One region of the Cupriavidus malaysiensis genome, then DNA from elsewhere that is predicted to be linked to it. Evidence: riboswitches for the same ligand, from Rfam matches in the RefSeq annotation. Region 1 holds a riboswitch; the other holds the start of a gene.
The links. A riboswitch is a leader RNA that binds a small molecule or an ion and turns the genes downstream of it on or off. The one in region 1 is predicted to bind glycine.

Region 1 (15,524 bases):
GCCGGGCAGACCCGGACGATGCCGGTCAGCAGGGGCACCACGCCGATCCAGCCCCACGGGCCGATCTTTCCGGTGGCGGCCAGGCCGATCAGCAGCAGCCCGGCGATGATGCGGACGGCGCGGTCAATGGTTCCGACATTGGCGTGCATGGCGAGACTCCTCGCAGATATCCTCGCAGATTGGGAGAGGCCGGCACCCACGCGGGTATCCGCATGGGTCGGCGGTCGGTGCCGGCGGCAGCTTGCCACGAGCACTTATCCACAGGCTACGAGCGTCTCGCCTGCGCGGCCTTGACGCAGCGCAAGCGCAGAGCATGGGGAGGCCCGGCCAGGGCACGCCGCCGCCCGGCTCAGAACCGCTCGGGGATGCGCTTGTCCGAGTGGTCCGCCTCGACGTAGCCTTCCGGCCCCAGCCGCTCGGGCAGCACGGTCTTCTTGTGCGGCAGCTCCTGGTAGGGGATCCGGCCCAGCAGGTGGGCGATGACATTGAGCCGCGCGCGCCGCTTGTCGTCGGCATCGACCACATGCCACGGCGCATGGGCGCTGTGGGAGGCATCGAACATCGCGTCGCGGGCACGCGAATAGTCGTACCAGCGGCGATACGACTGCAGGTCCATGTCGGACAGCTTCCACAGCTTGCGCCCGTCGTCGATGCGCGATTGCAGGCGCCGGGTCTGCTCGGCCTGGCTGATTTCCAGCCAGTATTTGACCAGGATGATGCCCGCATCGATGATCGCCTTTTCCACCAGCGGCACGTCGCGCAGGAAACTCTCGACCTCTTGCTCCGTGCAGAACCCCATCACCCGCTCGACGCCGGCCCGGTTGTACCAGCTGCGGTCGAAAATGACGACCTCGCCACCGGCCGGCATATGCGGGAGGTAGCGCTGCACGTACATCTGCGTGCGCTCGCGCTCCGTGGGTGCAGGCAGGGCCACCACGCGGAACACGCGCGGACTGACGCGCTCGGTGATGGCCTTGATGGTCCCGCCCTTGCCCGCGCCGTCCCGGCCCTCGAACAGCACGCAGACCTTGGCGCCCGTCTGCTGCACCCAGCGCTGCAGCTTGACCAGCTCCACGTGCATGCGGAAGAGCTCCTTGTCGTAGGCCTTGGCGCCCAGCTTCGGCTTGCCTGCAGTGGTCTGGTCCGGCGTGACTGCGGTGGTGTCCTGATCGGACTGGCTTGCCATGGTCGTCCTCCTGGTCTGTGGTCGGCCTGTCCCGGCGGCCTGTCGGTGCCGGGCATGGGCGGCGCGATGATCCTGAAGCATAGCGCCGGCGTCGCCGCGGTAACCCCTGAGCCGCCCCGCGACACTTGGAGGGCACCCGGGTCGGGCGGGAGGCCGGTGCATCACTCGCGGCGAACGAAGGCATCGGCAGCATGCGAGCGAACTCTTCGGCACATTATGGACGTGCCGGCGGCAATACCAGGGGGAGTCGATGCGGAAAAGCGGAAAGCGGCGGTGGCGCGCCCGGCTGGGATCGAACCAGCAACCCCTGCCTTCGGAGGGCAGTACTCTATCCATTGAGCTACGGGCGCGCGGAGCAGGTGGCGAAGGCGACAGCCTCCGCCGGAAAGGCGCATAGCATACCCTGTTTGCCCGGGATCGTCCAATCGGTGCACACCCGGCACTTTGAGCCAGGTCACGCAGCCGTCGCTTTTGCCGCCCCGAATCAGGCAACGCCGCTATAATCGCTAGCTATTTGTGCAAGGACGGGGCTGCTTCGTATCCACTTGGTGCGCCGCAGCCGTCGCGGTGGCGCCGGCGGGAGGAGAACCACGGCTCATCGCTGGCTCGACCGTCGCGCGCGAATCGTGGCGCCAGAAGAACGAGGCCGAGCCGATCAGAACTGAACGCATGCGGCCAGACAGGTTTCCTGCAAAAAACGAGAGTTCAGCATGAGCGACGTCCAACAACCACACGACGAACACGAGTCTCCCATCAAGACGCCCAAGCAGTTGATCGCGGTAGTCATCGCCGCGTTCCTGGTGCCGATCCTGGTCATCATCCTGCTGGTCAACTTCGTCGGCCATGGCGCCAAGGAAGGCGCTGGCGCGACGGACGCCACCGAAGCGGTGATCGACCGCATCAAGCCGGTCGCTTCGCTCGAGCTGAAGGATGCCAACGCGCCGCGCGTCTACAAGACCGGCGAACAGGTCTACAAGGAAGTCTGCTCCGCCTGCCACGCGACCGGCGCGGCGGGTGCGCCCAAGTACGGCACCGCCGGCGACTGGGCCCCGCGCATCGGCCAGGGCTTCGACGGGCTGCTGAATTCGGTGCTGCACGGCAAGGGCGCGATGCAGGCGCGCGCCGGCACCACGCCGGACGACTACAGCGACTACGAACTGGGCCGTGCCGTGGTCTACATGGCCGATGCGGGCGGCGCCAAGTTCCCCGAGCCGGCGGCACCGGCGGCTGCAACCGCCGCGGCTTCCGCGCCGGCGGCCGAGACCGCTGCGGCCGCCCCGGCTCCGGCGGCTGCCCCCGCGCCTGCCGCCGCCGCTGCACCGGCCGCGGCGTCGGCCGATACCGGCAAGAAGGTCTACGAGCAGGTCTGCGCCGCCTGCCATGCGGCCGGCGTGGCCGGTGCGCCGAAGTTCGGCGACAAGGCGGCCTGGGCGCCGCGCCTGAAGGAAGGCATGGACGTGGTGCACAACTATGCGCTGAAGGGCAAGGGCGTGATGCCGCCGAAGGGTGGCTATGCCGGCCCCGATGCCGACGTGCTGGCCGCGGCCGACTACATGGCGGCCGCCGCGAAGTAAGCTCCGCACGGCCGGACGCGGTTCCGGCCGGCGCAGTCGACGCAGTAGAAAAAGCCCGCGGCATGCCGCGGGCTTTTTGCTTTGTCCTGCTGCTTTCCTTCTGTTGCTGCTTCCCTTCTGTGCGGTCAATCGTCCGGCCGATCCGCACACTACGCCGGCCGCCAACCCTGCGCAGGCGGCCGCCGGGGGCGCAGCGCGCCGCCCGGCCCCCGCTACACCACCCGCGAGTAGCGCACCAGCGGGGCCGCTACCGCTTCGTTGGCGGCCTCGCCGGCCAGCGCGCGCCGGCGTGCGGCGTCTTCGCGCAGGTGGCGGTCGAATACCATCGCCACGCGGCGCACCAGCAGGCGCCCGAGCGGTGTCACCTCGATGCGGCCGGGCCGGCAGTCCACCAGGCCGTCGGCGGCCAGGCGCTCCAGGTCCGCCAGTTCGGTGGCGAAGGCGGCTGCGAAATCGATGCCGTGGCGTGCCGCCAGCGCAGCGCTGTCGAGCACGCCGTTGCACATCAGCGCGCCGATGATCTCGCGCCGCAGGTGATCGTCGGCGGACATGTGGAAACCGCGGATCACCGGCAACCGGCCGGCGTCGAGCGCGGCGTAGTAGTCGTCCAGCGTGCGCGCGTTCTGCACGTAGCGTCCGGCCACCGCGCCGATCGCCGACACGCCGAGTCCGACCTGGTCGTAGCCGGCGTGCGTCGAATAGCCCTGGAAGTTGCGTTGCAGCTTGCCCTCGCGCTGCGCCACGGCGAGGTCGTCGCCGGGCAAGGCGAAATGGTCCATGCCGATGTAGACGTAGCCGGCGGCGCTCAGTTTCTCGATGGTGGCGACCAGGATCTCGAGCTTTTCGGCCGGCGCCGGCAGCGCCGCTTCGTCGATGCGGCGCTGCGGCTTGAACACATGCGGCAGGTGCGCATAGCTGTAGACCGAGAGCCGCTCGGGCCGCATCTCCAGCACGCGCTCGATGGTCACGGCGAAGCGCCGCGCGTCCTGGTGCGGCAGGCCGTAGATCAGGTCCATGCTGATGGAGCGCATGCCGAGGCGGCGCGCGGCATCGACCACGGCGCGCGTCTGCGCCACGGACTGCTCGCGGTGGATGGCGCGCTGCACCTCGGGATCGAAGTCCTGCACGCCCAGGCTGATGCGGTTGAAACCCAGTTCGGCCAGCAGGGCCATGCGCGCATCATCCACCACGCGCGGGTCGATCTCGATGGAGTGCTCGCCGTAGGCGGACAGTTCGAAGTGCTCCTGCAGCGCGGCCATCACACGGCGCATCTCGTCTTCGTCGAGAAAGGTCGGCGTGCCGCCGCCCCAGTGCGACTGCAGCACCTGGCGGCGCGCGCCCAGCGCCTGCGCCACCTGGGCGGCCTCACGCGCGAGGTAGTCGACGTAGCGCGCGCTGCGCCCATGGTCGCGCGTGATGATCTTGTTGCAGCCGCAGTAGTAGCAGATGTTCTCGCAGAACGGCACGTGCACGTAGAGCGAGAGCGGCGAACCCGTTGGCAGAACCGGCGCGGACGCCCCGCGGCTGCTGTCGGCCAGCGCCGTGCGGTAGTCGGCCTCGCCGATGCCGTCATGGAAGCGGTCGGCGGTCGGATAGGAGGTGTAGCGCGGGCCGTTGCCGTCGATGCGGCCGGCGAGCGCGCGGAAACCTGTCAGCGCGTCGCGGTCGAGCGTCCGCGCGGCGGGTGTAATGGGTGAGGCGGGTGTGAGGCGTGAGGTGGGAGCGGACATGGGGGCGCCCTCGGCGGACGGATTGCTGATGGCCCATGCTAGTCCCGGCGCGGCGCGGGGGGCTTGACCGGCGTCAAGCGCTGGCGGCGACGGCGGGACGGCCGTCGCCGAGCGGTGTCGACTGCCACGCTGGCGTCGCGTGCCGCCTTCGACGCCCCTGGCGCCAGGCCTTCCGGCGTTCCCGAGAGCGCAGGCGCACTCGGAGGCACCTCAAACACACCTCAGCCCGCGTCAGACGCGCGGCAGCACCATGCGCACGCGCAAACCGCCTTCGGGGCGGTTGGCCAGGCTCAGCTCGCCGCCGTGGCGCGCCACGATGTCGGCCGCGATCGACAGGCCCATGCCGACACCGCCGGTGGCGCGGCTGCGCGAGGACTCCACACGGTAGAACGGCTCCAGTACACGCGGCAACTCCTCGTGCGGAATGCCGGGGCCGTCGTCGCAGACGTCGATCACCACGCGCTCGGGCGCGTCGGTCAGGCGGATCTGCGCGGCGCCGCCATAGCGGTGCGCATTCTCGATCAGATTGACCACGGCGCGGCGCAGTTCGGCCGGATAGGCCAGCAGCGGCGCCGCCTGGCCGTCCAGCCTGACGTCCTGGCCGAGTTCGGCGGCGTCGTCGACGATGGCGTGCAGCAGGGCCAGGATGTCGACCCGCTGGCGCGGCTCGCCGCTGTCGCGGTCGCGCAGGTAGTACAGGGTGGAGTCGATCAGGCCGTTCATCTCGGCCAGGTCCTGGCGCAGGCGGTAGCGCACGTCGCGGTCGTCGACGCGCTCGATGCGCAGGCTCATGCGCGTCAGCGGCGTGCGCAGGTCGTGCGATACGGCGGCGAGGAAGCGCGACTGCTGCCCCATCTGCGTGCGGATGCGCTGCTGCATGTGGTTGAACGCCACCGCTGCGGCGCGCGCCTCGACCGGGCCGGTATCCTCGTCGAGCTGCGGTGCATTGACGTCCTGCGCCAGGCGGCCCGCGCCGCTGGCCAACTGCTGGATCGGCCGCGCCAGCAGGCGGGCACCCACCCAGGAGGCGGCGACGATGGCGGCAAGCTGCAGCAGCAGGCCCGGGCGCGGCGGCCACCAGCCGTGCAGCCGCCGCGGCGGCCCGTGGGGTGGCATCGGCGGTGGCGGCAGGTCGGCGGCGAACAGATCATCGGGCGGCGGCGGTGGCATGCGCCCTGCCTCCAGCCCCGGCGGGCCCGGCGGCATCGCGCCGGAGGGCTGGCCGGGGGTGGCGTGGCGCGCGCCGGCGGCGGTGGTGTCGTGGCGCTCCAGGCCGGGGCGCGGGAAAATGCTCTCGATGACCGTGATGCCGAGCAGGTGCACGGCCAGCATGATGGTGGCCATCACCAGGAACAGGCGCACGAACATGGTGTCGTAGCGCGCCAGCGGACCGCGAAGACGCACGTTCAGCTTTCCACGTTGGCGGTGAAGACGTAGCCCTCGCCGCGCACGGTGCGGATCAGCACCGGATCGCGCGGATCGTCGCGCAGCTTCTGGCGCAGGCGCGACACCAGCAGGTCGATGCTGCGGTCGAACACGTCCAGGTCGCGGCCGCGCGCCTGGTTGATCAGCAGCTCGCGGTCGAGCACGCGGTGCGGATGTTCGATGAAGGTCAGCAGCAGGCGGAATTCGGCATTGGACAGCGGCACCACCGTATCCTCGCCGTCGACCAGCTGGCGCAGCGTGGTGTTGAGCCGCCAGGCGCCGAAGCGCAGTTCGTGCCCGGCGGCGGCGGCCGGACGGCGCTGCCCGCCCTGGCTGCGGCGCAGCACGGTGTGGATGCGCGCCACCAGCTCGCGCATCTCGAAGGGCTTGGTGACGTAGTCGTCCGCGCCGACCTCCAGGCCGACCACGCGGTCCGCCAGTTCGGCGCGCGCCGTCAGCATGATCACCGGCGTGTCGCTCTGCTCGCGGATCTCGCGGCACAGCGCCAGGCCGTTCTCGCCTGGCAGCGACAGGTCGAGAATGACCAGGTCATAGGTCTTGCCGGCCATCGCGGCGCGCATGGCGGCACCGCCCTCGGCACCGTCGGCCGCCATGCCGAAGGTCGACAGGTAGTCGGCCAGCATGGTGCGGATCTGGGTATCGTCGTCGACGACAAGTAGTTGCAGCGGAGCGGAGGCGGTAGCGGTGGATTCCATTCTCATGTCGGCAAGGCGGCATCCGCCGCAGCGCTCACTGTAGCAGCACAGCATACTCTGGCTTTGGCCGCTTTGTATCCACACCGATACAGACGAAAGCCAGGGCCGAACCTGTCTGTACAAGCAAGCGTCGGCGGCGTGACCAAGTGCTCAAGCTGGGCACGAAATCGGGGCATACCATCGAAAAAGTCGGCCATGCGCCGCTTGTTCGCGACCCTGCCATCCGGGGCCGACATCCTTCGTTGTTCACGGAGCCAAACCATGACACGCCCGACCCGCCTTCGGGACGCGCTGCGCCGCGTCCGCTTCCTCCTCAGCCTTGCCGTGCTCGGCGGCGCCTGCTCGCTGGCCTTGCCGGCCCATGCGCTGCAGAACGCCTCGTCCGATCCACCCGCCCGGCCCGGGCCGAACCTTGCACCGCGCGAGGCACTCGGCCTGAATGCCGCGCAGAACGCGCTGTGGCAGGCCGCCGAGTCCGCCACGCGTGAAGCACACGCCCATGCGCTGGAGCTGCGCGCGCGCTTCCTGCGTGAAAGCGGCGACCCCGAGGGCATGCGCGACGGCAGCGCACCGCTGCGCCCGCGCGTCCAGGCGATGGAGCGGCTGCACGATGCGCTGGAGAAGGACCGCCGCGCGGTCGATGAACGCTGGCTGGCGCTGGATGAGAGCCTCGATGCGTCCCAGCGGCGCCGCTTGCGCGCGATGCCCCAGGTGGCGCACTGGCTGGGCCTGATGCCGCCGATGCATGGCATGCACGAGCTGGAGATGGGCCGTCCCGGCGGGCCGGAAGGCAGGGACCAGGCGGGCCCCGGCTTCGACGGGCCGCCGCACTGAGCGCTGCCGGGAGTATCGCGGCGCGCGTGCCACGCCTCGCTGCACCCTGCCGACCTGGCTGCTGCATGCGTGGCGCCGCGGCGTGCAGCGATCGGCGGTGACCGGAATGTGGATAAAAGAACGCCCCCGCGCTTTGGGCCGGGGGCGTCAAACAGGGAAGAACCGGGCACGCATGCCCGACCGCGCAGGACAGAAGGGTTAAGCCCCGCACGGTACCCGCAGCACAAGGCCGCGGACGGGGGTGATCCTAGTCGGCGCGCCGGGGCCGGTCTTGTCTATCTCGTATCCCTATGTATCGACTTTGTATCAGACCCCGGCCTTTCCGTTACCGAGCAGCGCCTTGAGTCCGGCCAGGCGGTCCTTGGGGCTCATGGCCGGGGCCGTGTCCTTGGGCGCCGGCGCCTCTTCCAGCTTCATTTCACCGATGAAGCGCGACGGCTGGCAGGAATAGGTGTCGCGCGCGCGCTTGCGCTTCTTGCACCAGCTGATGTGCAGGCTGCGCTGGGCACGCGTGATGCCGACGTACATCAGGCGGCGCTCTTCCTCGACCTTCTCGTCGCTCATGTCCTCGTCCTCGCGGCAATGGGGCAGGATGCCCTCCTCCACGCCGACCAGGAACACATGCGGGTACTCCAGGCCCTTGGAGGCATGCAACGTCGACAGCCGCACCGCGTCGGGATCTTCTTCGCGGCCCTCGAGCATGCTCATCAGCGCCACCGTCTGTGTCAGCTCGAGCAGGTTCTTGCCCTCGTCGCCGAAGCCGTCGGCGGTGTCGTAGCCAGTGGCCTCGCCCGTGCCGTCGCCACCCTCGGGCTTGGTGCCCTTGCGCTTGAGCCAATCGAGGAATTCCAGCGTGGTGGTCCACCTGGACTGTGCCTGGCGCTCGTCGAAGGTGTCGTAGAGGTAGGCCTCGTAGTGGATGCCTTCCATCAGGTCGTCGAGCACCTGCGTGGCCGGGTCTTTGGCGGCGCGCGCGGCCAGCCGCACCATCGACTCGCAGAACACGCGCAGCGGCTCCAGCTGGCGCGGCTGCAGCTTGCCTTCGATGCCGCCCATCATGGCCGCCTCGAACAGCGAGACCTTGGCCTGGCCGGCGAAGGTGCCCAGCACCTCCAATGTGGTATTGCCGACGCCGCGCCGCGGCGTGGTGATGGCGCGGATGAAAGCAGGGTCGTCGTCCGGATTGGCGATCAGGCGCAGGTAGGCGCAGATGTCCTTGATTTCCGCCTTGTCGAAGAAGCTCTGCCCGCCCGACAGTACATAGGGAATGCGTTCGCGGCGCAGGATCTGCTCGAACAGGCGTGCCTGGTGATTGCCGCGGTACAGGATGGCATAGTCGCGGAACTGCGCGCGGCGCTCGAACTTGTGGGCCGACAGGCGGAACACCACGGACTCCGCCTCATGCTCCTCGTCGTTCATCGGGTTGATGGCGACCGGGTCGCCCATGCCGTGCTCGCTCCACAACTTCTTGTCGAACAGCTTCGGATTGTTGGCGATGACGGCGTTGGCCGCTTCGAGGATGCGCACCGTGGAGCGGTAGTTCTGCTCCAGCTTGATCACTTTCAGGTCGGGGAAATCGGTCTGCAGCAGGCGCAGGTTGTCGAGCGTGGCGCCGCGCCAGCCGTAGATGGCCTGGTCATCGTCGCCGACCGCGGTGAAGGCCGGCGCGCGCAGGTGCGAGCCACCCGCCAGCAGCTTGAGCAGCTGGTACTGGCAGGCATTGGTGTCCTGGTACTCGTCGACCAGGAAGTAGCGCAGGCGGTTCTGCCACTTCAGGCGCACCGTCTCGTCGCGCGCGAACAGTTCGGCCGGCAGGCGGATCAGGTCGTCGAAATCCACCGCCTGGTAGGCATGCAGCGTGGCCACGTAGTTGCGGTAGACCAGCGCGGCCTGGTGCTGGTCGGCATCGGCGGCCTGCGCGATGGCCGCTTCGGGATCGACCATGCCGTTCTTCCACAGCGAGATCGTGCCCTGCACGCTGCGGATCAGCTTCTTGTCGGTGGTGCCGAGCTGTTCCTGCACCAGCCCGAAGCAATCGTCCGAGTCCATGATCGAGAACTGCGGCTTCAGGCCCACGTGCTCGGCCTCGGCGCGCAGGATCTGCACGCCGAGCGAGTGGAAGGTACAGACCGTCAGCTGCTTGAGCGGCAGACGCTTGCCTTCGCGCGTGGTCTTGCCTTCCATCAGCTTGCCGATGCGCTCCTGCATCTCCTTCGCCGCCTTGTTGGTGAAGGTGACGGCGGCGATGTGGCGGGGCTCGAAGCCCTTGTCCTCGATCAGGTGGGCGATCTTCTGCGTGATCACCCTGGTCTTGCCCGAGCCGGCGCCGGCCAGTACCAGGCAGGGACCATCGAGATAGCGGACAGCTTCGGATTGGGCGGGATTGAGTCCGTGGGTCATGCGCGGGAAGACAGCGTGGATGTGTGACGGGAACGGCCGGGCCGCGGATGCGGTGCGGCGTGTGCAGGATCCGGCGCGCCTCGGCACCGTGCAAGCGAAGGATGTTAACACGCGCCGCCGCCAGGCCAGGCTGCTCGACGAGGCCTTTGTCCCCGGCCGTCATGTAACGCGCCGTAATGCTCTGTAATGAAAAGTAATGGCCGGGATCGCGTCCCGGATGGCGGTCTCTAAGAAGGATAGAGAGCTTGTATGACGGCTGCTCCAACACTGCTTCAACCAGGTGTGGCCTCATCATCACATGGGAGCTGTCCTATGCGAACACAGAAGCGAGCACGTCCGGCCCTGGCCAAGGCCATCCTGATCAGCACCACGCTGGTGGCGTTCGCCGGCTGCGCGGACATGTCGCCCAAGCAGCGCAACACCGCCATCGGCGCCGGTATCGGCGCGGTCGGGGGTGCAGTGCTGACTGGCGGCGATGCGCTGGGCACCGTCGGCGGCGCGGCCGTGGGCGGTGTCATCGGCAACGTCACCACCCCGAACCGCAGGGGCCGGTGAGCCCTGCCCCGCCGGCCCGGGGCGCGTTGACAAAGCGGGGGGCGTCCCGTACATTGCGCGCATCCGGCCGGGAGAGCGCGCGAGGCATCGCGCCGCCGAAGGGGTATCACCCGAAAACTCTCAGGCACCATGGACTGGTCGGATCGGCGGGCAATATGCACACGATGCACGCCGTACTCTGGAGAGCGACACCCGCCATCGTTCGCATGAATGACGGTGAGCGTGTCCACCGAAGGGGCGCGCAGGGCCCGGTTCCGCCAGGAGCCACCCTGTAATCTCTCAGGTATCGAGGACAGAGGGGTCATCCGCCGCAGCGGATTCGCAGCACGACGCGCGCGAGCCATGCGGCGGATGGCCCTTTTTTCGTTTTCGCAACCGCAGAGATCCGTCCCCGAGGAACCCATGACGCTCCAGGCCACGCCCCTCAATGCCATCCACCGCGCCCTCGGCGCCCGCATGGTCGACTTCGGCGGCTGGGACATGCCGGTCAACTACGGCTCCCAGATCGAGGAACACCACGCCGTGCGCAGCGACGCCGGCATGTTCGACGTCTCCCACATGTGCGTGGTCGACCTCGCCGGTCCCCACGTGCGCGCCTTCCTGCGCGGCCTGCTGGCCAACAACGTGGACAAGCTGCAGACGCCGGGCAAGGCGCTCTACTCCTGCATGCTCGACGACAAGGGCCACGTCATCGACGACCTGATCGTCTACTTCTTCGCCGAAGACCGCTTCCGCCTGGTGGTCAACGCCAGCACCGCACCCACCGATATCGAATGGATCCGCGCCCGCAATGCCGCCACCGGCAGCGGAGTCGCGATCACGCCGCGGCGCGCCGACAACGCCCCCGCGGGCGTGGCGCCGCTGGCCATCGTCGCGGTGCAGGGCCCGAACGCGCGCGCCAAGGTATGGGGCGCCTTCCCCAGCACCCAGCCGAGCGAAGCGCTCAAGCCCTTCAACGCCCTCGTGGTACAGGACCCGGCCATCGGCGAAATCATGGTCGCACGCACCGGCTACACCGGCGAGGACGGCTTCGAGCTGGTGGTGCCGGCCGACAACGTCGCCGCGGTGTGGGAAAAGCTGGATGCCGCCGGCGTGCGCCCGGCCGGCCTGGGCGCGCGCGACACGCTGCGCCTGGAAGCGGGCATGAACCTGTATGGACAGGACATGGATATCCACACTTCGCCGCTGGATGCGGGCCTGGCCTGGACCGTCGACCTGCAGAGCGAACGCGACTTCACCGGCAAGGCCGCCCTGCTGGCCGACGGCCAGAAGGCCGCCTTCGCCGGCCTGGTCCTGCGCGACAAGGGCGGCGTGCTGCGCGCCCACCAGACCGTCGTCACGCCCGCCGGCAACGGCGAGACCACCAGCGGCACCTTCAGCCCGACCCTGTCCCTTTCGATCGCCTTCGCCCGCCTGCCGCTGGGCGCGCAACCCGGCGACAGCGTCGAAGTGGAGATCCGCGGCCGCAAGCTGGCGGCGACTGTGGTTAAACTGCCGTTTGTGCGCAATGGCAAGGCACTCGTGAGCTGACGCTCGCAACGGTCAAACAAGGTCAAGAGCCAACGGTCATGGCGCGCCCGCGCGCGGGCGCGCCCAGAACAGACGAACCAACCGAATCCGGAGAATCCACATGAACTTCCCCCCCGAACTCAAGTACACCGAGTCGCATGAGTGGGTGCGCGTCGAAGCCGACGGCACGCTGACCATCGGCATCACGGACCATGCGCAGGACGCGCTGGGCGACATCGTCTTCCTCGAGCTGCCCGAAGTGGGCCGCAGCGTCGGCGCCGGCGACGCGCTGGCCGTGGTCGAGTCGGTCAAGGCCGCCTCCGACATCTACGCGCCGGTGGCCGGCGAGGTCATCGCCATCAACGACGCCGCCAGCGCCGAGCCGGAGAGCGTCAACGCCAACGCCTTCGAGGCCTGGCTGTTCAAGCTGAAGCCGGCCAACGCCGACGACGTCAACGGCCTGATGTCGGCCGACGCCTACAAGGCCAGCGTCGGCGCCTGACGCCGCGCGGCCCCGGCGACGGGGCCGCCGAGACCGAACGACCGCGCGGCGGCCGGCCGACCACCGGCGCCGCGCCTGACGAGACCCCTGCCATGAATGCCCCGCTGCCCATGAACGCCGCCCACGCCCGTCCCACGCTGGCCGAACTGGAGGCGCGCGACGCCTTCGCCGGACGCCACATCGGCCCCGACGCCGCCGAACAACAGCACATGCTGAAGGTGCTCGGCTACGACAGCCGCGCCGCGCTGATCGACGCCGTGATCCCCGCCGCCATCCGCCGCCGCGACCCGCTGCCGCTGGGCGAGTTCGCCGAGCCGCTCAGCGAGGAAGCCGCGCTGGCCAGGCTGCGCGCCCTCGCCGGCAAGAACAAGGTGTTCAAGAGCTTCATCGGCCAGGGCTACTACGACACGCATACACCCGCCGTGGTGTTGCGCAATATCTTCGAGAACCCGGCCTGGTACACCGCTTACACGCCCTACCAGCCCGAGATCTCGCAGGGCCGCCTGGAAGCGATGCTGAACTTCCAGCAGATGGTCACCGACCTGACCGGCCTCGACATCGCCAATGCCTCGATGCTGGACGAGGGCACCGCCGCCGCCGAGGCGATGACGCTGCTGCAGCGCGTCAACAAGCATGCCTCGCAGACCTTCTACGTCGCCGACGACGTGCTGCCGCAGACGCTGGAAGTGGTACGCACGCGCGCCAAGCCGCTCGGCATCGAGGTCAAGGTCGGCCCCGCCGCCGAGGCCGCGGGTGCGCATGCCTTCGGCGTGCTGCTGCAATATCCCGGCGTCAACGGCGACGTCAATGACTACCGCGCCATCGCCGACGCCGTGCATGCCGCCGGCGGCCTGGTGGTGGCCGCCGCCGACCTGCTCGCGCTGACCCTGCTGGCCGCGCCCGGCGAATGGGGTGCCGACGTCGCGGTGGGCAACTCGCAGCGTTTCGGCGTGCCGCTCGGCTTCGGCGGCCCGCACGCCGGCTACATGGCGGTCAAGGACGCGTTCAAGCGCTCGATGCCGGGCCGCCTGGTCGGCGTGACCGTCGACGCGCAAGGCAACAAGGCCTACCGCCTGGCCCTGCAGACGCGCGAGCAGCACATCCGCCGCGAGAAAGCCACTTCGAACATCTGCACCGCGCAGGTACTGCTGGCGGTGATGGCCTCGATGTACGCGGTCTACCACGGCCCGGCCGGCCTCAAGCGCATCGCGCAGCGCGTGCACCGCCTGACGGCGACGCTGGCCGCCGGCCTGGAAGCACTTGGCTTCGCGCGCGCCAATGCCACCTTCTTCGACACACTGACGCTCGAGACCGGCTTCAACACCGAGGCCATCCATGCCGCCGCCAGCGCGCGCGGCATCAACCTGCGCCATGCCGGCGCCACCCGCGTCGGCGTATCGCTCGACGAGACCGCCACGCGCGAGGACGTCATCGCGCTGTGGGAGATCTTCTCGCATGGCAAGCCCCTGCCGGCCTCGCTCGCCTTCGATGCCATCGAGGCCGCGGCGCAGGACGCCTTCCCCGACGGCCTGGCCCGCCAGAGCGCCTACCTGACGCACCCGGTGTTCAACACGCACCACGCCGAGCACGAGATGCTGCGCTACCTGCGCATGCTGGCCGACAAGGACCTCGCGCTCGACCGCACCATGATCCCGCTGGGCTCGTGCACGATGAAGCTGAACGCCACCAGCGAGATGATCCCGGTGACGTGGCCCGAGTTCAGCCGTATCCACCCGTTCGCGCCGCTGGACCAGACCGTCGGTTACCGCGAGATGATCGACCAGCTCGAGGCGATGCTGTGCGCCGCCACCGGCTATGCCGCCGTCAGCCTGCAGCCGAACGCCGGCTCGCAGGGCGAGTACGCCGGCCTGCTGATCATCCACGCCTACCATGCCAGCCGCGGCGAGAGCCACCGCGACATCTGCCTGATCCCGTCCTCGGCGCACGGCACCAACCCGGCGTCGGCGCAGATGGCCGGCATGAAGGTGGTGGTGGTGGCCTGCGACGAGAACGGCAACGTCGACCTGGACGACCTGGCGAAGAAGGCCGAGCAGCACAGCAGCAACCTGGCGGCCATCATGATCACCTACCCGTCCACGCACGGCGTGTTCGAGCAGGGCGTGCAGCAGATCTGCGAGATCGTGCACCGCCACGGCGGCCAGGTCTACGTGGACGGCGCCAACATGAACGCCATGGTCGGTACTGCCGCGCCTGGACAGTTCGGCGGCGACGTCTCGCACCTGAACCTGCACAAGACCTTCTGCATCCCGCACGGCGGCGGCGGCCCTGGCGTGGGCCCGGTGGCGGTCGGCGCGCACCTGGCGGACTTCCTGCCCAACCAGGACAGCGTGGGCTACCGCCGCGACGACAACGGCATCGGCGGCGTGTCCGCCGCGCCATTCGGCTCGGCCAGCATCCTGCCGATCTCGTGGATGTACGTCGCCATGATGGGCTCGGCCGGCCTGACCGCCGCCACCGAGAATGCCATCCTCGCCGCCAACTACGTCGCCAAGCGCCTGTCGCCCCACTACCCGGTGCTGTACACGGGCCAGCACGGCCTGGTGGCGCACGAGTGCATCCTGGACCTGCGTCCGCTGCAGAAAATCACCGGCATCAGCAACGAGGACGTGGCCAAGCGCCTGATGGACTACGGCTTCCACGCGCCGACGATGAGCTTCCCGGTGCCGGGCACGCTGATGATCGAGCCGACCGAAAGCGAAGCGCTGCACGAGCTGGACCGCTTCATCGACGCGATGATCGCCATCCGCAAGGAGATCGCGCGCGTGGAAGACGGCAGCTTCGACCGCGAGGACAACCCGCTCAAGCACGCCCCGCACACCGCCGCGGTGGTGACTGCCGACGCCTGGCCCCACCGGTACACGCGCGAGGAAGCGGCCTACCCGCTGGCGTCGCTGCGCACGCAGAAGTACTGGCCGCCGGTCGGCCGTGCCGACAACGTGTACGGCGACCGCAACCTGTTCTGCAGCTGCGTACCCATCGGCGAGTACGCGCAGGACTGAACGGCCGGGGCCGGAGCCGGCTCCGGCCCGGCCCCACGCAGGAATCCGGAGTCAGGAGTCGCGATGTGGAACC
Region 2 (15,524 bases), on a different replicon from region 1:
CTTGAGCGGCAGCAGTACCTGGTGCGACAGGTAGGCGGCGGCCCCCACGCCCAGCGCGGCGCCCGCGGCGAACAGCGCCCAGCCCACGGCGCCGTGCGCCGCGCCGCCCGCCCCGGGGAAGGCGGCCCACAGCGCCTGCGCCAGCATGGCCAGCACCAGCGCCAGCATCACGCCCCACAGGCGCACATGGACCGGGCTGCCCAGCACGCGGCCGGCCAGCCCGGCCAGACCCGTGCGCCTGACCTCGCCGCCGCGCAGCTCGAAGGTGCGGTCCCGGCCGGCGCGGATCTTGCGGTAGAGCGCATCCGCCGCCCGCACCTGCGCCGGCGTCGGGCGGGTCCGCACCGACATGTAGCCGACCTTGCGTCCGGCGGCGAACATCGGCGTGACGTTGGCCAGCACCCAGTAGAAGCCGCCGTCGGCACGGCGGTTCTTGACCACGCCGGTCCACGGGCGGTCGGCCTGCAGCGTGCGCCACATGTCGGCGAATACCTTGGCCGGCATGTCGGGATGGCGCACGATGTTCTGCGGCGCGCCCAGCACCGCCTCGCGGGGGAAGCCGCTGCTGCGCAGGAAGGCCTCGTTGGCATAGGTGATGCGGCTCTCGGTATCGGTGCGGGTGACGATCACTTCACCGTCCGGCAGCACGTACTCGTTGTCGTTGATCGGTAGGTTCTCGCGCATGGTCTTGCCTGTGGGTAGATATCCGCGCGCTTCTTGCCGCCGTCGGCAAGCGTGATCCGGGACCAGCCGCCTCCGGCGCGCGCGCGGTGCGGACTGGCGGCGGGCCCTAGCCGGCCCCGCCTTCGCCCGCGCCGCTCGTCTTCAGGAAATGCAGCAGCTCGCCGATCGGCATCGGCCGCGCCAGCGCGAAGCCCTGCGCGTACTGGCAGCCCTCGGCCTCGAGGAAACGCAGTTCCTCGCGCGTCTCCACGCCCTCGGCGATCACGCCCACGCCCAGCGCCGAGGCCAGGTGCAGGATGGCGCGTACGATCTTGCCCGCGGACGCGCCCTGGCGGATGCCGGCGATCAACTGGCGCGCGATCTTCAGCGAGGCGAGCGGGATATGCCCGAGGTAGCCCAGGTTCGAGTAGCCGGTGCCGAAATCGTCGATATAGATGTCCACGCCGGCGCGCGTCAGGCTTTCGAGCGCCGCGGTGGAGCCGTCGTCCTGCGCCACCAGCGCGCCTTCGGTGATCTCGATCTTGAGCGCGCCCGCGGGCAGGCCGGCGCGTGCCAGCAGGGCTTCCAGCTTGCCGCTGAGACCATGCGCATGCAGTTCGTCGGCCGGCATATTGACCGACACGCTGAACGGCCGGGCCAGCTCGGCACGGGTGCGTGCAAGGTCCTGGCAAGCGCGTTCGAGCACGAAATCGGTCAGCTTGCCGCCGAGCCCGAGATCGTGCACCACCGGCAGGAACTCGGTCGGCGGCACCGGACCGAGCGTGCGGGAATTCCAGCGCACCAGCGCTTCCGCTCCGACCGCCTGCCCGTTGCGCAGGTCGAACATCGGCTGGTAGGCCACCCACAGCTCGCCGGCGCTGAAGGCGCGCCGGATCGCCTGGTAGATCTGGTGGTAACGCTCGGCGTTGCGCTTGAGCGTGGGCGAGTAGTGCTTGGTGCGGCCGCGCCCTTCCCGCTTGGCTTCGTAGAGCGAGATGTCGGCCTGCTTGAACAGGGCCTTGCTGTCGCCGCCATCGTCGGGAAAACGGCTGACGCCCATGCTGGCGCCGACATAGAGCGTCATGCCGGGCAGCACGATGGGCGCCTCGACCTGGTCGGAGATGCGCTGCAGCAGAGCCTCGCGGTCGCCTTCGGTAAGCGGCCCGGCCAGCGCGATGGTGAATTCGTCCCCGCCGAGCCGCGCCACGATGTCGCTGCCCCGCACCGCGCCGGCCAGGCGCGCCGCCACCTTGACCAGCACCTGGTCGCCGATGTCGTGGCCCAGCGCATCGTTGATGCCCTTGAAGCGGTCGAGGTCGATCAGCACCAGGGTCACGCCCTGGCAGCGCTCGCTGCTGGCCGACAGCAGGGCGTCGAGACTGTCGAAGAAGCTGGCGCGGTTGTGCAGCTTGGTCAGGTCGTCGTAACAGGCCAGTTCGCGCAGGCGGCGCTCGGCCTCCAGCCGGAAGGTGACGTCGCGCCCGGCCGACACATAATGGGTTATCCGGCCCGCAGCATCACGCAGCGGCGTGATCACTTTCTCTTCCGAAAAGAGAGAACCGTTCTTCTTGCGGTTGAGGAAAATTGCTTCGAAAGATTTACCGGAGGCAATCACCGACCATAATTCCCGGTAGAAATCGTCGCCCATCTCGCCCGATTTCAATATCGCCAGGCTTCGCCCTACGGCCTCAGCGCGGGAATAACCTGTCAGCTTCTCGAAGGCGTGGTTCACATAGATAACACGCCCGTTCGGCTCGGTAATGACAATCGAATCGCCCGCCTGCTCCATGGCGAAGGCGTAGAGCGAAAGATTATCAGTCGCGCAGGCCGGACCGCACCGCCCCGTTTCACCGGCACACCTGAGCTGCATCGCCACCTGACCCCGTCTTGAAAACCCGGGGAAAATACGCAGCGCCGCGCCCGCCCCCGGGTGAGCCCGCACCAGAAAAAAATGGGCTCGATATTTTATTCAATAATCCGACCCCACGCGCGCCCGAAACCCCATGACAAGTGCCTCGCGCGACATTTCAGCGCGCGCAAACGTCATTTATGCGGCACCTGGTTCTGCGCCCGGGTCGCCGCCCTCCGATACAAGCCGGCCGAATAATTGTATTGATTTAACTCAAGCCGGATCCGGGCCAGTATGTGTATAGTCGCGCCCCGTGTAAAGCAATATAAATTGATACGGAGGCAGTAGCTCTACTTATGGCTCGCAGACCCACCATCGAGCAGCTGCGCATGTTCGTCGCCGCCGCGGAACACCACAGCTTCACGCTGGCCGCGCGCGCGATGCACAAGACGCAGGCGGCCGTCAGCATGCAGATGCGGCAGCTCGAAGAGATCGCCGATGCCAGGCTGTTCGAGCGCGGTGCGCGGCAATCGATGCTGACCGGGGCCGGCGAGGCGCTCTATGCCTATGCCAAGGAAATGATCTCGCTGGAGGACGAGGCCTGGGGCGCGCTGCGCGACAGCGCCCGGGCCCGCCTGCGCGTGGGGGCGCCCGAGATCTACCTGCCGCTGCTGGCCGAGGTGCTGCGGACCTTCGCCGAGAGCCGGCCGGAACTCTGCATCGAACTGGTGTCCGCCTCCACCCTTCAGCTTGCCCAGCGCCTCAAGGACGGCCGCCTCGACGCCGCCATCGGCGTACGCGGCCGCTATCTGGACGGCGAACTGCTGTGCCGCCAGCCGATGCGCTGGGTCTCGCACAGCTCGGCCGCCGAGATCTGGCTGCGCTCGCCGCTGCCGGTGGCGCTCTACGAGCCGGGCAGCACGGCCCGCACCCATATGCTGGACGCGCTGCAGCGGACCGGCGTGCGCCATCTCTGCGTGCATGAAAGCAATTCGGTGACGGGCGTGCTGGCCGGCGTGCATGCCGGCACCGCGGTGGGTGCGGTGCCGGCGCAGGCCGCGGTCGGCCCGGTGCGCCTGCTCGGCGCCTTCGACGGGCTGGCGGAAATCGAGCCGCTCGACATCATCGCCGCGGCGGGGCGGGACCCTGCCCCGCCGGCGCGCCGCGACTTCCTCGACGCGCTGGCCACCGCCTCGCGGCACTGGGACATCACGCTCCAGTAACCGCCGCCGCGCCTCGGGACACCTCGGGAACCGCTCAGGGCTTCGGCCGCACCGCGTCGGCGGTGCCCTGGATGAAGGCCTGGATCTTCACGACATCGTCGGCGCTCAGCTTGCCGGTGAAGTCCGGCATGCCGCGCGAGACGAAGGGGCCGTTGAACAGCATCTTGTCGAGATGCTCGATCGGGCCCGCGCCGACATAGGCCAGGTTGGGGATGTTGCCGCCCTTGTCGACGCCCGGCACCCCGTGGCAGAACACGCAGTTGTTGACGTAGAGCTTCTTGCCGGCCTCGACGTGAGCGGGGTCGTACTTGACGCCGCTCAGCAGCTCCGCCATCGGATACGCGCTCCACTCCGGTGCCTTGGCCTTGCCGCCGAGGGCGAAGGTGTACACCGTGCCCGGCGCCTGGCGGTCGGTGGCACGCGCGCTCAGCCCGAACACGCCGCCCCAGCCCACCGCCACCGACACGTACTGCTTGCCGTCGACGAGATAGGTGACGGGCGGCGCCACCACGCCGGTGCCGGTGGGCGCCTGCCACAGCTTCTCCCCCGTGGCCGCGTCGTAGGCGATGAAGCGGCCGTCGGCGGTGCCCTGGAACACCAGCTTGCCGGCCGTGGTCAGCGTGCCGCCGTTCCACGGGCTGGCATAGTCCTGCTGCCAGGCGGCCTTCTGCCGCACCGGGTCCCAGGCGATCAGGCGGCCGAATGGCTTGCTGGCCGGCGGCGCCTCGTTGACCAGCATGCCGAGATTCCAGCCCACGCCGCTGTGCGCCTCGGCCGAGTCCTTCTGGTTGTGCTCCCAGCGCTTGTCGTCGGCCAGCGTGAGCGGCACGTGCTGGGCCGGAATATAGGCCAGGCCCAGCTGCGGGTTGAACGACATGGCGTGCCAGTTGTGCGCGCCGAACGGCCCGGGCACCGCGTCCACCGGCTTGCCCGAGGTGTCGAACAGCGGCGTCTCGATGGGCCGCCCGTCCTGGTCGTAGCCGCTGGCCCAGTTGACGTCGACGAAGTTCCTGGCCGAGATGAACTTGCCGTTGGTGCGGTCGATGACGAAGAAGAAACCGTTCTTGGGCGCGTGCAGGATGACCTTGCGCGGCTGCCCGTCGATCTTCAGGTCGGCCAGGATGATGTCCTGGGTCGAGGTGTAGTCGGCGTTGTCCCCCGGCGTCTCCTGGTAGTGCCACACGTACTTGCCGGTGTCGGGATCGAGCGCGACGATCGACGCCAGGTAGAGGTTGTCGCCACCCTTGGGGCTGCGCTGCTTGCGGCTCCACGGCCCGCCGTTGCCGGTGCCGATATAGAGCAGGTTCAGGCCGGGATCGAAGGCCATGCTGTTCCAGACCGTGCCGCCGCCGCCGTTGACCCAGTACTTGCCGCTCGGGTCCCAGGTCTTGGCGGCCTTCGCCATCGCCTCGTTCTCGTAGGGCCTGGCCGGGTCGCCGGGCACCGTGAACCAGCGCCACTTCTGCGCGCCGGTGGCGGCGTCGTAGGCGGTGACATAGCCGCGCGCGCCGTACTCCGCGCCACCGTTGCCGATGATGACCTTGCCCTTGACCACGCGCGGCGCGCCGGTGATGGTGTAGGAATGGCGGTGGTCGGCGATGGTGTCGCGCTCCCACACTCTCTTGCCGGTGGCGGCATCGATGGCGACCAGGCGGCCGTCGAAGGTGCCAACGTAGACCTTGCCCTGGTACAGCGCCACGCCGCGGTTGACCACGTCGCAGCAGCCCTTGTAGCCGAGCCGGCGCGGCACCTGCGGATCATAGGTCCACAAGCGCCGGCCGCTGCGCGCGTCCACCGCATGCACGACGCTCCAGGGCGCCGACACGTACATGACGCCGTCGACCACGATCGGCGTGGCCTCGACCCCGCGCGTCGACTCCAGGTCGTAGCTCCAGGCCAGGCCCAGCTCCTTGGCATTGCCCGTGTTGATCTGGTCCAGCTTGCTGAAGCGGGTCTCGCCGTAATCCAGCCCATAGGACGGCCAGTCCGCCGTGCGCGCCGCGTTGGCCTGGATGCTCGCGCCGTCCACGCGTGCCGTGATGGCGCGCAGGCGCGCCACGCCCGGGCCGGCGCTGTCCTGCGCGCCGCCCGCCGCGCCCGCCAGCGCCGGCAGCAAAGCGCCTGCCGTCAGTGCCGCCGCCAGTGCCGCCGTCATCCCGCGGCGCGCCATCCGTGCGCCATCGGCCTTGCCTGTCGAATCCTTCATGGTCGTCTCCATATATTGTCCTTGTCGGGTTGCTTCTTGTCGCCGTGCTTCCTGTCGCTGGCCGCGGCTCAGAACACCTTGAGCAGCCGCAGGTTGACGCGGCTGCCTTCCATTGGCCCGTTGCGCACCGCGATGTCCTGGCCGTAGGTCGCCAGCAGCTGCAGCGTCGGGCTGGGGAACCACGCCGCGCCGATCGAGAATTTCGAGGTATTGGTGCGGTCGTTGCGCGACACCCCATCCACCTTGCTCTCGCCACCGGCCGCATAGGACAGGCCGCCGCGCAGGTCCAGGCTGTCGGTGACGGCGTAGCGCAGCCACGCCTGGCCCTGGAACAGCGGATCCTGGGTCAGCCGGGCCGAGTTCGCGCCGAACTGGCCGTTGGCGCCGTAGAAGGTCACGTCGGCGACCAGGTCGAGCGTGAAGCGGCCCACCAGCGGCGTGATATAGCCGGCCTGCAGGGCGAATTTCCAGCGGTTCTCGCCCAGGTTCAGCGCCCGGCTCTTGTCGTAGCTGCCGACCGGCACATAGAGGAAGGGGGTGATGCCGAAATAGCGCTTCTGCTCGGGCTGGTTCAGCAGCCAGACGGTGGCGGCCAGGATGGGATCGGCGACACCGGCGCCGCTGCCGAGCGCGCTCAGGTCCTTGCTGCCGCGCAGGCCGCCGAAGGGCAGCAGGATCTGCGGATCGACGGTGAAGCCGCCGATGTCCATGAAATGCACATAGCGCAGGATGCCGATGTCCGAGTTCAACCTGCCGCCCGCGACCTGCGTGCCGCCGGCATAGACCTTGTCGCGCTCGGCGTGCTGGTAGTACAGCAGGCCGAGGTTGGTGCCGGCCGGCAGCGCGGTGTAGTCGCCGGCATCCACGTCGATGGCGTGCGCCGGCATGGCCGCGCAGGCCAGCGCCACGGCGGCCGAGGTGGCGACGGCGCGCAGCCGTCGCCGCAGGCGACCGGGGGTCGTCTGTCCAGGCTTCATGTTTCCTCCGTTTCTCTCTTCTTTTTCGTTGTCTTGGTCGCCGCGCTGCGGCGGCTGCGGGCACGCGCGCGGCGTCGCGCGCGTGCATACGTGCGTACGTGCGGCAGGCTCAGCCGACCTGGCGGTGGGCGATGTTGAGCACGCTGAGCTGGGCGAACTCGGCCAGCCCTTCGGTGCCGAACTCGACGCCGATACCGGATTCCTTGGCGCCCACCAGCGGGATGTGCGGGCCGAAATGCAGGTGGTGGTTGACCCACGCGGTGCCGACGTCGAGGCGGCGCGCCACCTCGCTCGCGCGGTCCTCGCTGGCCGACCACACCGAGCCGCCCAGGCCGTAGGGCGAGGCATTGACGCGGGCCACCGCCTCGTCGATCTGCTCGTACTTCAGCACCGGCAGGATGGGGGCGAACTGCTCCTCGGCGACCAGCGCATTGTGGTCAGGCAGGTCGCGCACGATGGTGGGCGCGACGAAATAGCCGCCGCCCTTGAGCGGCGCCCCGCCGGCGAGGATGCGGCCATCGCGCCGCGCGGCGGCGAGAAAGCGGCCCGCCTTGTCGAACTGCATGGCGTTCTGCAGCGGGCCGATGGTGACACCGGCATCGGCGCCGTTGCCCACCACCGCCTGGCTGGCCAGCTCGGCCAGCGCCTCGCACATGCGGTCGTACTGCGAGGCGTGCACGTACAGGCGCTTGAGCGCCAGGCAGACCTGCCCGCAGTTGTAGAAGGCGCTGCCGAAGATGCGCGGGGCGACCTCGGCGACGTCGGCGTCGTCCAGCACGATGGCACCGTCGTTGCCGCCCAGCTCCAGCGTGATGCGCTTCAGGCGCGGCCCGGCGCTCTCCATGACCTTCTTCCCGGTCGCGGTGGAGCCCGTGAACGAGACCTTGGCCACATCGGGGTGGGAGGTCAGCAGGCTGCCCAGGTCATTGCGGTCGGTGATCACGTTGAGCACGCCCGGCGGGAAGATGTCGGCGGCCATGGCGCCGAGCTGCAGCGACGCCACCGGCGTGGTCGGCGCGGGCTTGAGCACCACCGTATTGCCCATCAGCAGCGCCGGCGCGATCTTGTAGGCGGCGATCAGCACCGGGAAGTTCCAGGCGGCGATCGCCGCCACCACGCCCAGCGGCCGGTGATGGACCTCGATGCGATGGGTGGCATCGTCCTGCACCACGGATACCGGCAGGCTCAGGCCGGCGATGTGGCGCACGAAGGCCTGCGCGAACGCCAGTTCCTGGCGTGCCTCGGCGAGCGGCTTGCCCTGCTCCAGCACCAGCGTCGCGGCAAGGTCCTCCGCATTGGCCTCGAGGCCGTCGGCGAAGCGCAGCAGCAGCGCGCGGCGCGCCTCCAGGCCGAGCGCGGCCCAGGCCGGCTGGGCCGCCTTGGCTGCCGCCACGGCCGCATTGGCCTCGTGCTCCGTGGCGCGCGACACGGTGGTGAACACCTCGCCGGTGGCGGGATTGACCACCTCGAGTTCCGCGCTGCCGCGCACCAGCTTGCCGCCGATCAGCAATCCTGCGATGTCTTTCATGTCCTGGTCTCCTCGTTGGTTCTTTCTTGTGCTGCCGAGTGATTGAGCTATTGAGCTATCGAGCTATCGAGCTGTTGTTCGGTGAGGACCTGTGCGGCCCTGAACGACGGGACGGCACGCGGCCACCCACGCCCCGAGCACAATGCAAAGCGCGTGCCTGCCGCGCCGCCTGCCCTGGCACACGCGGCGCCAGGCGGCTGGAAGGGGCTGCGCGCACGCCGCGCCGTGGAGATGCCCTGCGCGGCGGCGCGACTTGAGACACCGGCGACAGCCGTGGTGTCTCAGGAGCGGGCACTGTCTCGCGCCGGTGAGACAGGCAGCCGCGTGCCTTGCCTGCGGTGGGCACGTGGCACTGGCATCGGCAGGGGACGGGGGAAACGGAAAGCCGCTGAGGAGCGGCGAAGAGGACAGGACGGCCGCGCTGGATGCGCTGGATGCGCTGGATGCTGGATGCTGGATGCTGGATGCTGGATGTGCGAGATGCACGCTGCGTGCGCGGCCGGCGCAAGGCACGCCGGGGCACGCCGGCGCGCGCTCACCTGGCGCGTTCGCTCAGCCGCGCTGCAGCCGCGCCAGCTTGCGGTACAGCGTGGCGCGCGAGATGCCGAGCACGCGCGCCGCCTGCGCGCGGTTGCCGCCCAGCTCCGACAGCGTGCGCTCGATCGTCTCGCTTTCCAGGTCGGCCAGCATGGTGGAGCGCGCCGGGACCGCAGCGGCAGCAGCGGTGGCAGCGCCTGGCGCGGCCGGCATGCCGGCCTGCAGGTGCGCGACGGGCGGCGCCACGGCCAGCGCGGCCGCCTGCGCCAGCCAGGTCTCGTCGAAGTGCTCGCGCCCCACCGTCTCGCCGCCGCCGGACAGCGCCAGCGCCGCGCGCAGGGCCTGGTGCAGTTCGCGCACGTTGCCCGGCCAGGCATGCGCCATCAGCAATGCCATCACGTCCGCATCGAGACGCTTGCGCCGCCCGCCGGCGAGCGCGTCGACCTGCGCCTGGATCAGTTCGGCCAGGTCGGTGCGCTCGCGCAAGGCCGGCACCTGCACCGAGAGGCCGTTCAGGCGGTACAGCAGGTCCTCGCGGAAGGCGCCGGCGCGCACCAGCGCCGGCAGGTCGCGATGGGTGGCACAGATCACCGAGATGTCCACCGGGATCGCGCGATGGCCGCCCACGCGCGTCACGCTGCGATCCTGCAGCACGCTCAGCAGGCGCGCCTGCAGCGCCAGCGGCATGTCGCCGATCTCGTCCAGGAACAGGGTGCCGTGGCTGGCCTGCTCGATCTTGCCGATGCTGCCGCCCTTGCGGCCGCCGGTGAAGGCGCCCTCCTCATAGCCGAACAGCTCGGCTTCGGCCAGCCCTTCCGGGATCGCCGAGCAATTGAGCGAGACGAAGGCGCGGCCCGGCCGGCTGGCCTCGTGCAGCGCGCGTGCCAGCATGCTCTTGCCGGTGCCGGTTTCGCCCAGCAGGATCACCGGCACCTGCTCGCGCAGGACCGTGGCCGCCTTGCCGAACAGCCGCGCCAGCCTGGCGTCGGCCAGCACGCAACCCTGCGCCGCGCCGGCGGCCGCCGGCGTGGATGGCCGTGGCGCGCCCGCGCCCGGCGTCGCGGCCTGCGCCCGTGTTGGAGCCGGCGCAGGCTCCAGCGCGACGAAATAGCGCTCGCCCCCACGTCCGTTCAGCGTCGCCGCGCCCGCCGCGCCGGCGGCCGCAGCGCGCAGCCCGCCGGCAAAGACCTCGTCGAGCGCGCGCGGCGCCCAGGTCCCGCCCGGCCGCCCCAGCATCTGGCGCGCCGCGCGGTTGGCCGCGACGATCACGTCGTCGCGCGAAATGGCGACGATGCCTTCGGCGGGCGTGCCCAGCATGCGCGGATCGTGGTGCAGGCGCAGGATGCGGCAGCCGGCCATGCCGGCGTACATGCGGTTCTCGATCGACATGGCGGCGGCCTGCACGCGGCTGAGCGCGTAGGCCGGCAGGTCGATGCCGAAGCCCGTGATATCCAGCACGCCGACCAGCCTGTCGTGCGGATCATGGATGGGCGCCGCCGCGCAGACCACGTCGATCAGTTCTTCGAGATAGTGCTCGCCGCGGCGGATCTCGATCGGCAGGCCGCCTTCGCTCAGCACGCAGGCCGGCGCATTGGTGCCCAGCGCCGCCTCGCTGACGCGCTTGCCGCCCACCAGCGCGCGCGCCTGCGACGGCCCGGCGCCCCCCTGCACGGTGGAACTGACGATCACGCCTTCGGCGTTGGTGCAGAACACCAGCCAGTGGCGCGACGGAAACGCGCCCGCCAGGATCGCCATATCCTCTTCGGCGCAGGCGATCAGGGCCTGGTGCTCCGCTTCGAGCCGGCGCAACTGGCTGTGCGTGACGAAGTTGGTGCCGAGCGCGCGGTCGCCCGGGCGCAGCCCGTAGGTGGCGGCACGCTGCCAGGAACTGGCGATGCGCTCGGGGATGGTGCCGGGCGGCACCAGCCGGCCGTCGAAGAACTGGCGCCGCGCGGTGCGCACGTCGAGGGGAAGGCTGTCTGCGGCTTGCCTCATTGGGGGGCTGTCTCCGTGCGGCTTGTTATGTTGTGCCCGGCGGCGCGCATCGCGCGGGGCGGCGCCCGGGTGGTGGATGACTTTAGGTGAGGCCCCGGGCGATTTCAAGCGCGCCGGCGCGCGCCTGCTCGTTTTCCCCGAGGCCGCCGGCGCGGCGCGTGCGGCCACCGTCTCGCTTCGATCCACGCGGTGTCTCAGGATGAGACAAGCGGGTCGGCACAGCGTCCGCACACCGGCCGCCGCCGCGCCCGCCCCGCCTCGCCCGGCGTGCTGCCCGCGCCACCCGGCGCGGGGGCTTGCCGCCCGGCTCAGGCCCATGCTATGGTGCGCGTTCCAGGAGAACGGAGCATCCCGGCAGGCTGCCGGTGCCGCTCCTACCGAAGGCGTACCCCCGAAACGCTCAGGTGCAACAGACTGGATACCGAACCAACTGGAGAGCGTCGCGGCAGGCTGGCAGACACCAGCGCCGGCGGCCGCCGAAGGGGCAAGCCGAAGTCCGGGTGGACCAGGCGAATCTCTCAGGCAAAAGGACAGTGGGGGCAGGCGTGCGACACCGCACGCCTGCCCCTTTTTGCTTTCCTGGAGCCAGAGAAATGAAAGTCATCGTGATGGGCGCGGGCGTGATCGGCGTGGCCTCGGCCTGGTATCTCGCCAAGGCTGGCCACGAAGTGGTGGTGCTCGAACGCAATGCCGGCGCGGCGCGCGAAACCAGCTTCGGCAACGGCGGCCAGATCTCCGTCAGCCATGCCGAACCCTGGGCCAATCCCGCCGCGCCGTGGAAACTGCTGCGCTGGCTGGGCAAGGAGGATGCGCCGCTGCTGTTCCGCCTGCGCGCCGATCCCGCACAGTGGTCCTGGGGCCTGAAGTTCCTGCGCGAATGCTCGGCGCGCCGCTCCACCCACAACATGATCCAGCTGCTCAACCTGGGCACCTACAGCCGCGCCAGCCTGCAGGCGCTGCGCGCCGAAACAGGCATCGAGTACGACCACCTCAGCCGCGGCATCCTCCACTTCTACACCAGCGCCAAGGAGTTCGATGCCGCCATCGAGCCGGCCCGCATCATGCGCGAGCTCGGCTGCGAACGCCAGGTCATCGGTGCCGACGAAGTGGTGCGCATCGAACCGGCGCTGGCCGCCATCGCGCCGCGCCTGGCCGGCGCCACCTACACCAGCGCGGACGAGTCGGGCGACGTGCACCGCTTCACCACCGCGCTGGCGGCGCGTTGCGAGGCGGCCGGCGTGCGCTTCCGCTACGGCGTGCGCGTGCAGCGGCTGCATGCCGACGGCGGCGGCATGCGGGCGGTGGAATATGCCGACGACAGCGGCGCCTACCAGCTCGAAAGCGCCGATGCCTACGTGCTGGCGCTGGGCAGCTTCAGCCCGCTGCTGGCGCGGCCGCTGGGGATCAAGCTCGATATCTATCCCGCCAAGGGCTACTCGGCGACGCTGCCGGTGCTCGATGCGGAACGGGCGCCCAGCGTCAGCCTGACCGACGACGAGTACAAGCTGGTCTTCTCCCGCTTCGGCGACCGCCTGCGCATCGCCGGCACGGCGGAGCTTAACGGCTATGCGATGGAACTCAATCCGCTGCGCTGCGAAGCCATCGTGCGCCGCACGCTGGAGATCTTCCCGGGCATGAGCCGCCCGGAACTGGCGCGCTACTGGACCGGACTGCGCCCGGCCACGCCGGGCAACGTGCCGTACATCGGCGCCAGCAGCGTGGCGGGGCTCTACCTGAACACCGGCCACGGCACGCTGGGCTGGACGCATGGCTGCGGCTCCGGGCGCGCCATCGCCGACATCATCAGCGGCCGCGCCCCGGAGGTGGACTTCGCCTTCAGCGGCGCCCTGCCCCAGCGGCGCGTGGCAGCGGTGGCGGCCACCGGCGCCAGCGCGCGCTGAGCGCCGGCGCAAACGCTGTCTATCCGTCGCCCGAAGGCTTGTGGCAGGAAGCGGGCGACGGGAGGGCGTCTCAGGGCGCCGCCGCGATCACCTCGGCGACGGCCGCCGTCAGCTTGCGCGCGTAGGGCACGTGCAGGAACTCGTTGGGACCGTGGGCATTGGACTTCGGCCCCAGCACGCCGCACACCATGAACTGCGCCGACGGGAAGCCGGCCTGCAATGTGTTCATCAAGGGGATGGTGCCGCCCTGGCCGATATAGGCCAGGTCATGGCCGAAGTGGGTGCGCGAGGCCGTGTTCATGGCCTGTTCCAGCCAGGGCGCCAGGCCGGGCGCGTTCCAGCCGTTGGCCGCGCCGGCGGCGGGCTTGAAGGTGACCTTGGCGTTGTAGGGCGGGTCCAGTTCGAGCAGGGCCTTGAGATCGGCCGCCGCCCGCGCAGCGTCGACCAGCGGCGGCAAGCGCAGCGACAGCTTGAAGGCCGTGCGCGGGCGCAGCACATTGCCGGCATCCGCCAGCGACGGCAGGCCGGCGGCGCCGGTGACCGACAGCGAGGGCCGCCAGTTGGCGTTGAGCAGCACTTCCTGCGGATCGGCCACCACCGGCAGCACCGGCCGGCCGTCCTGGCCGCACGACCAGGGCATGCCCTTCCATACCGCCTCGCCGAGGATGCGCGCGGCCGCCTCGGTCTCGCGCAGGCGGTCGGCCGGAACCGGGCAATGGAAGGCGTCGGGCAGGATATTGCCGGTGGCGGCATCCTCCAGGCGCTCGAACAACTGGCGCATCACGCGGAAGCTGGACGGCGCGATGCCGCCATAGGAGCCCGAGTGGATGCCCTCCTCCAGCACCTCCACTTCGAGGTCGCCCACCACCAGGCCGCGCAGCGAGGTGGTCAGCCACAGCTGGTCGTAGTTGCCGGCGCCGGAATCCAGGCAGACCACCAGGCCGACCCGCCCCAGGCGCTGGCGCAGCGCGTCCACATACGGCAGCAGGTCATAGCTGCCGGATTCCTCGCAGGTCTCGATCAGGCCCACGCAGCGCGGGCGCTCCACGCCCTGCGCATCGAGCGCGGCCAGCGCCGCGATGCTGGCGTAGACGGCATAACCGTCGTCGGCGCCGCCGCGGCCGTAGAGGCGCCCGTCCTCCATCTTGGGCGTCCAGGGGCCGAGGTCGCGGCGCCAGCCGTCGAACTCGGGCTGCTTGTCGAGGTGGCCGTACAGCACGATGGTCTCGCTGCTGCCCGAACGCGTGGCGGGCGTCTCGAAATAGAGCAGCGGCGTGCGCCCGGGCAGGCGGATCACTTCCAGCTTGAGGCCGCGCACCGGCTGGCGCTCGACCCAGGCGGCGGCATCGGCGACGACGCGCTCCAGGTGGCCGTGGCGGGCCCAGTCGGCGTCGAAGGCAGGACTCTTGGCGGGAATGCCGATGTAGTCGGTCAGCGCGGGGACGATCTCGTCGTTCCACTTGCGCTCGACGAAGTCGCGCAGCGCGGCGCTGTCGGGCGCGCGGGTCGGTGCAGCCGTGTCGGTGGTCATGGTGCGTCCTGGCAGGTGGGAAGCGGCGCAGGCGGCCGGTGCGAGGCATTGTCGCACAGCGCCGCCCGCGCACGGGACGCACGGCCGCGGAACGCCGCGGCCAGGGTTGGGGCCTCAGGCCGCGGGCATCAGACGTCGATGGCCGAGTCCGACTTGACCTTGCGGCGCAGCTCGAACTTCTGGATCTTCCCGGTCGAGGTCTTGGGCAGCGGCCCGAAATAGACCGCCTTGGGTACCTTGAAGCCCGCCAGCAGCGAGCGGCAGTGCGCCATCAGTTCCTCGGCGGTGACGCTCGCGCCTTCCTTCAGCTCGACGAAGGCGCATGGCGTCTCGCCCCACTTGGCGTCGGGCTGGGCGACCACCGCCGCCGCCAGCACCGCGGGATGGCGGTACAGCGCGTCTTCGACCTCGACCGAGGAGATGTTCTCGCCGCCGGAGATGATGATGTCCTTGCTGCGGTCCTTGATCTTGACGTAGCCGTCAGGCATGCACACGCCCAGGTCGCCGGTGTGGAACCAGCCGCCGGCGAAGGCTTCGCGCGAGGCCTTCTCGTTCTTGAGATAGCCCTTCATGCAGATATTGCCGCGGAACATGATCTCGCCGATGGTCTCGCCGTCGGCCGGCACCGGCTCCATGGTGTCGGGATCCAGCACCGCCACCTGCGACTGCAGGTGGTAGCGCACGCCCTGGCGGGCCTTCATCACCGCACGTTCTTCCTGCGACAGCGCCGTCCAGCTGTCCTGCTCGGCGCACACCGCGGCCGGGCCGTAGACCTCGGTCAGGCCGTAGACGTGGGTCAGGTCGAAGCCCATGGCCTCCATCTGCGCCAGCACCGCGGCCGGCGGCGGCGCGCCCGCCACCATGCCGCGCACCGGCCCGCGCAGCCCTTCGCGCCAGGCCGCCGGCGCGTTGACCAGGGCGGTATGGACGATGGGCGCGGCGCAGTAGTGAGTCACGCCTTCATCGCGCATCAGGTCGAAGACCAGCTTGGGCTCGAACTTGCGCAGGCAGACGTTGACCCCGGCGCGGGCCGCCACCGTCCACGGGAAGCACCAGCCGTTGCAATGGAACAGCGGCAGCGTCCACAGGTAGACGGCATGCTTGGGCATGTCCC

Region 2: it holds a riboswitch for glycine, as region 1 does, so the genes downstream of both, BKK80_RS28695 (D-amino acid dehydrogenase) here and gcvT (glycine cleavage system aminomethyltransferase GcvT) in region 1, are expected to answer to the same signal.

What each region holds. Positions count from the first base shown of each region.
Region 1 covers NZ_CP017754.1:99,480-115,003, forward strand. Annotated here, with positions in the region: gene BKK80_RS00495 (YgaP family membrane protein) at 1-149, opposite strand, end outside; gene ppk2 (polyphosphate kinase 2) at 350-1,186, opposite strand; tRNA gene BKK80_RS00505 (tRNA-Arg) at 1,461-1,536, opposite strand; gene BKK80_RS00510 (c-type cytochrome) at 1,897-2,760, shown strand; gene hemN (oxygen-independent coproporphyrinogen III oxidase) at 2,973-4,490, opposite strand; gene BKK80_RS00520 (ATP-binding protein) at 4,722-5,858, opposite strand; gene BKK80_RS00525 (response regulator) at 5,897-6,631, opposite strand; gene BKK80_RS00530 (hypothetical protein) at 6,893-7,465, shown strand; gene BKK80_RS00535 (UvrD-helicase domain-containing protein) at 7,772-9,865, opposite strand; gene BKK80_RS00540 (glycine zipper 2TM domain-containing protein) at 10,178-10,420, shown strand; glycine riboswitch at 10,479-10,567, shown strand; glycine riboswitch at 10,589-10,726, shown strand; gene gcvT (glycine cleavage system aminomethyltransferase GcvT) at 10,823-11,950, shown strand; gene gcvH (glycine cleavage system protein GcvH) at 12,051-12,431, shown strand; gene gcvP (aminomethyl-transferring glycine dehydrogenase) at 12,524-15,451, shown strand; gene BKK80_RS00560 (DUF421 domain-containing protein) at 15,515-15,524, shown strand, end outside.
Region 2 covers NZ_CP017755.1:2,058,193-2,073,716, forward strand. Annotated here, with positions in the region: gene BKK80_RS28660 (methyl-accepting chemotaxis protein) at 1-684, opposite strand, end outside; gene BKK80_RS28665 (putative bifunctional diguanylate cyclase/phosphodiesterase) at 791-2,533, opposite strand; gene BKK80_RS28670 (LysR family transcriptional regulator) at 2,869-3,735, shown strand; gene BKK80_RS28675 (PQQ-dependent dehydrogenase, methanol/ethanol family) at 3,770-5,941, opposite strand; gene BKK80_RS28680 (transporter) at 6,010-6,918, opposite strand; gene BKK80_RS28685 (aldehyde dehydrogenase family protein) at 7,028-8,446, opposite strand; gene BKK80_RS28690 (sigma-54-dependent Fis family transcriptional regulator) at 8,999-10,978, opposite strand; glycine riboswitch at 11,399-11,522, shown strand; gene BKK80_RS28695 (D-amino acid dehydrogenase) at 11,572-12,879, shown strand; gene BKK80_RS28700 (M20/M25/M40 family metallo-hydrolase) at 12,950-14,410, opposite strand; gene BKK80_RS28705 (acyl-CoA synthetase) at 14,539-15,524, opposite strand, start outside.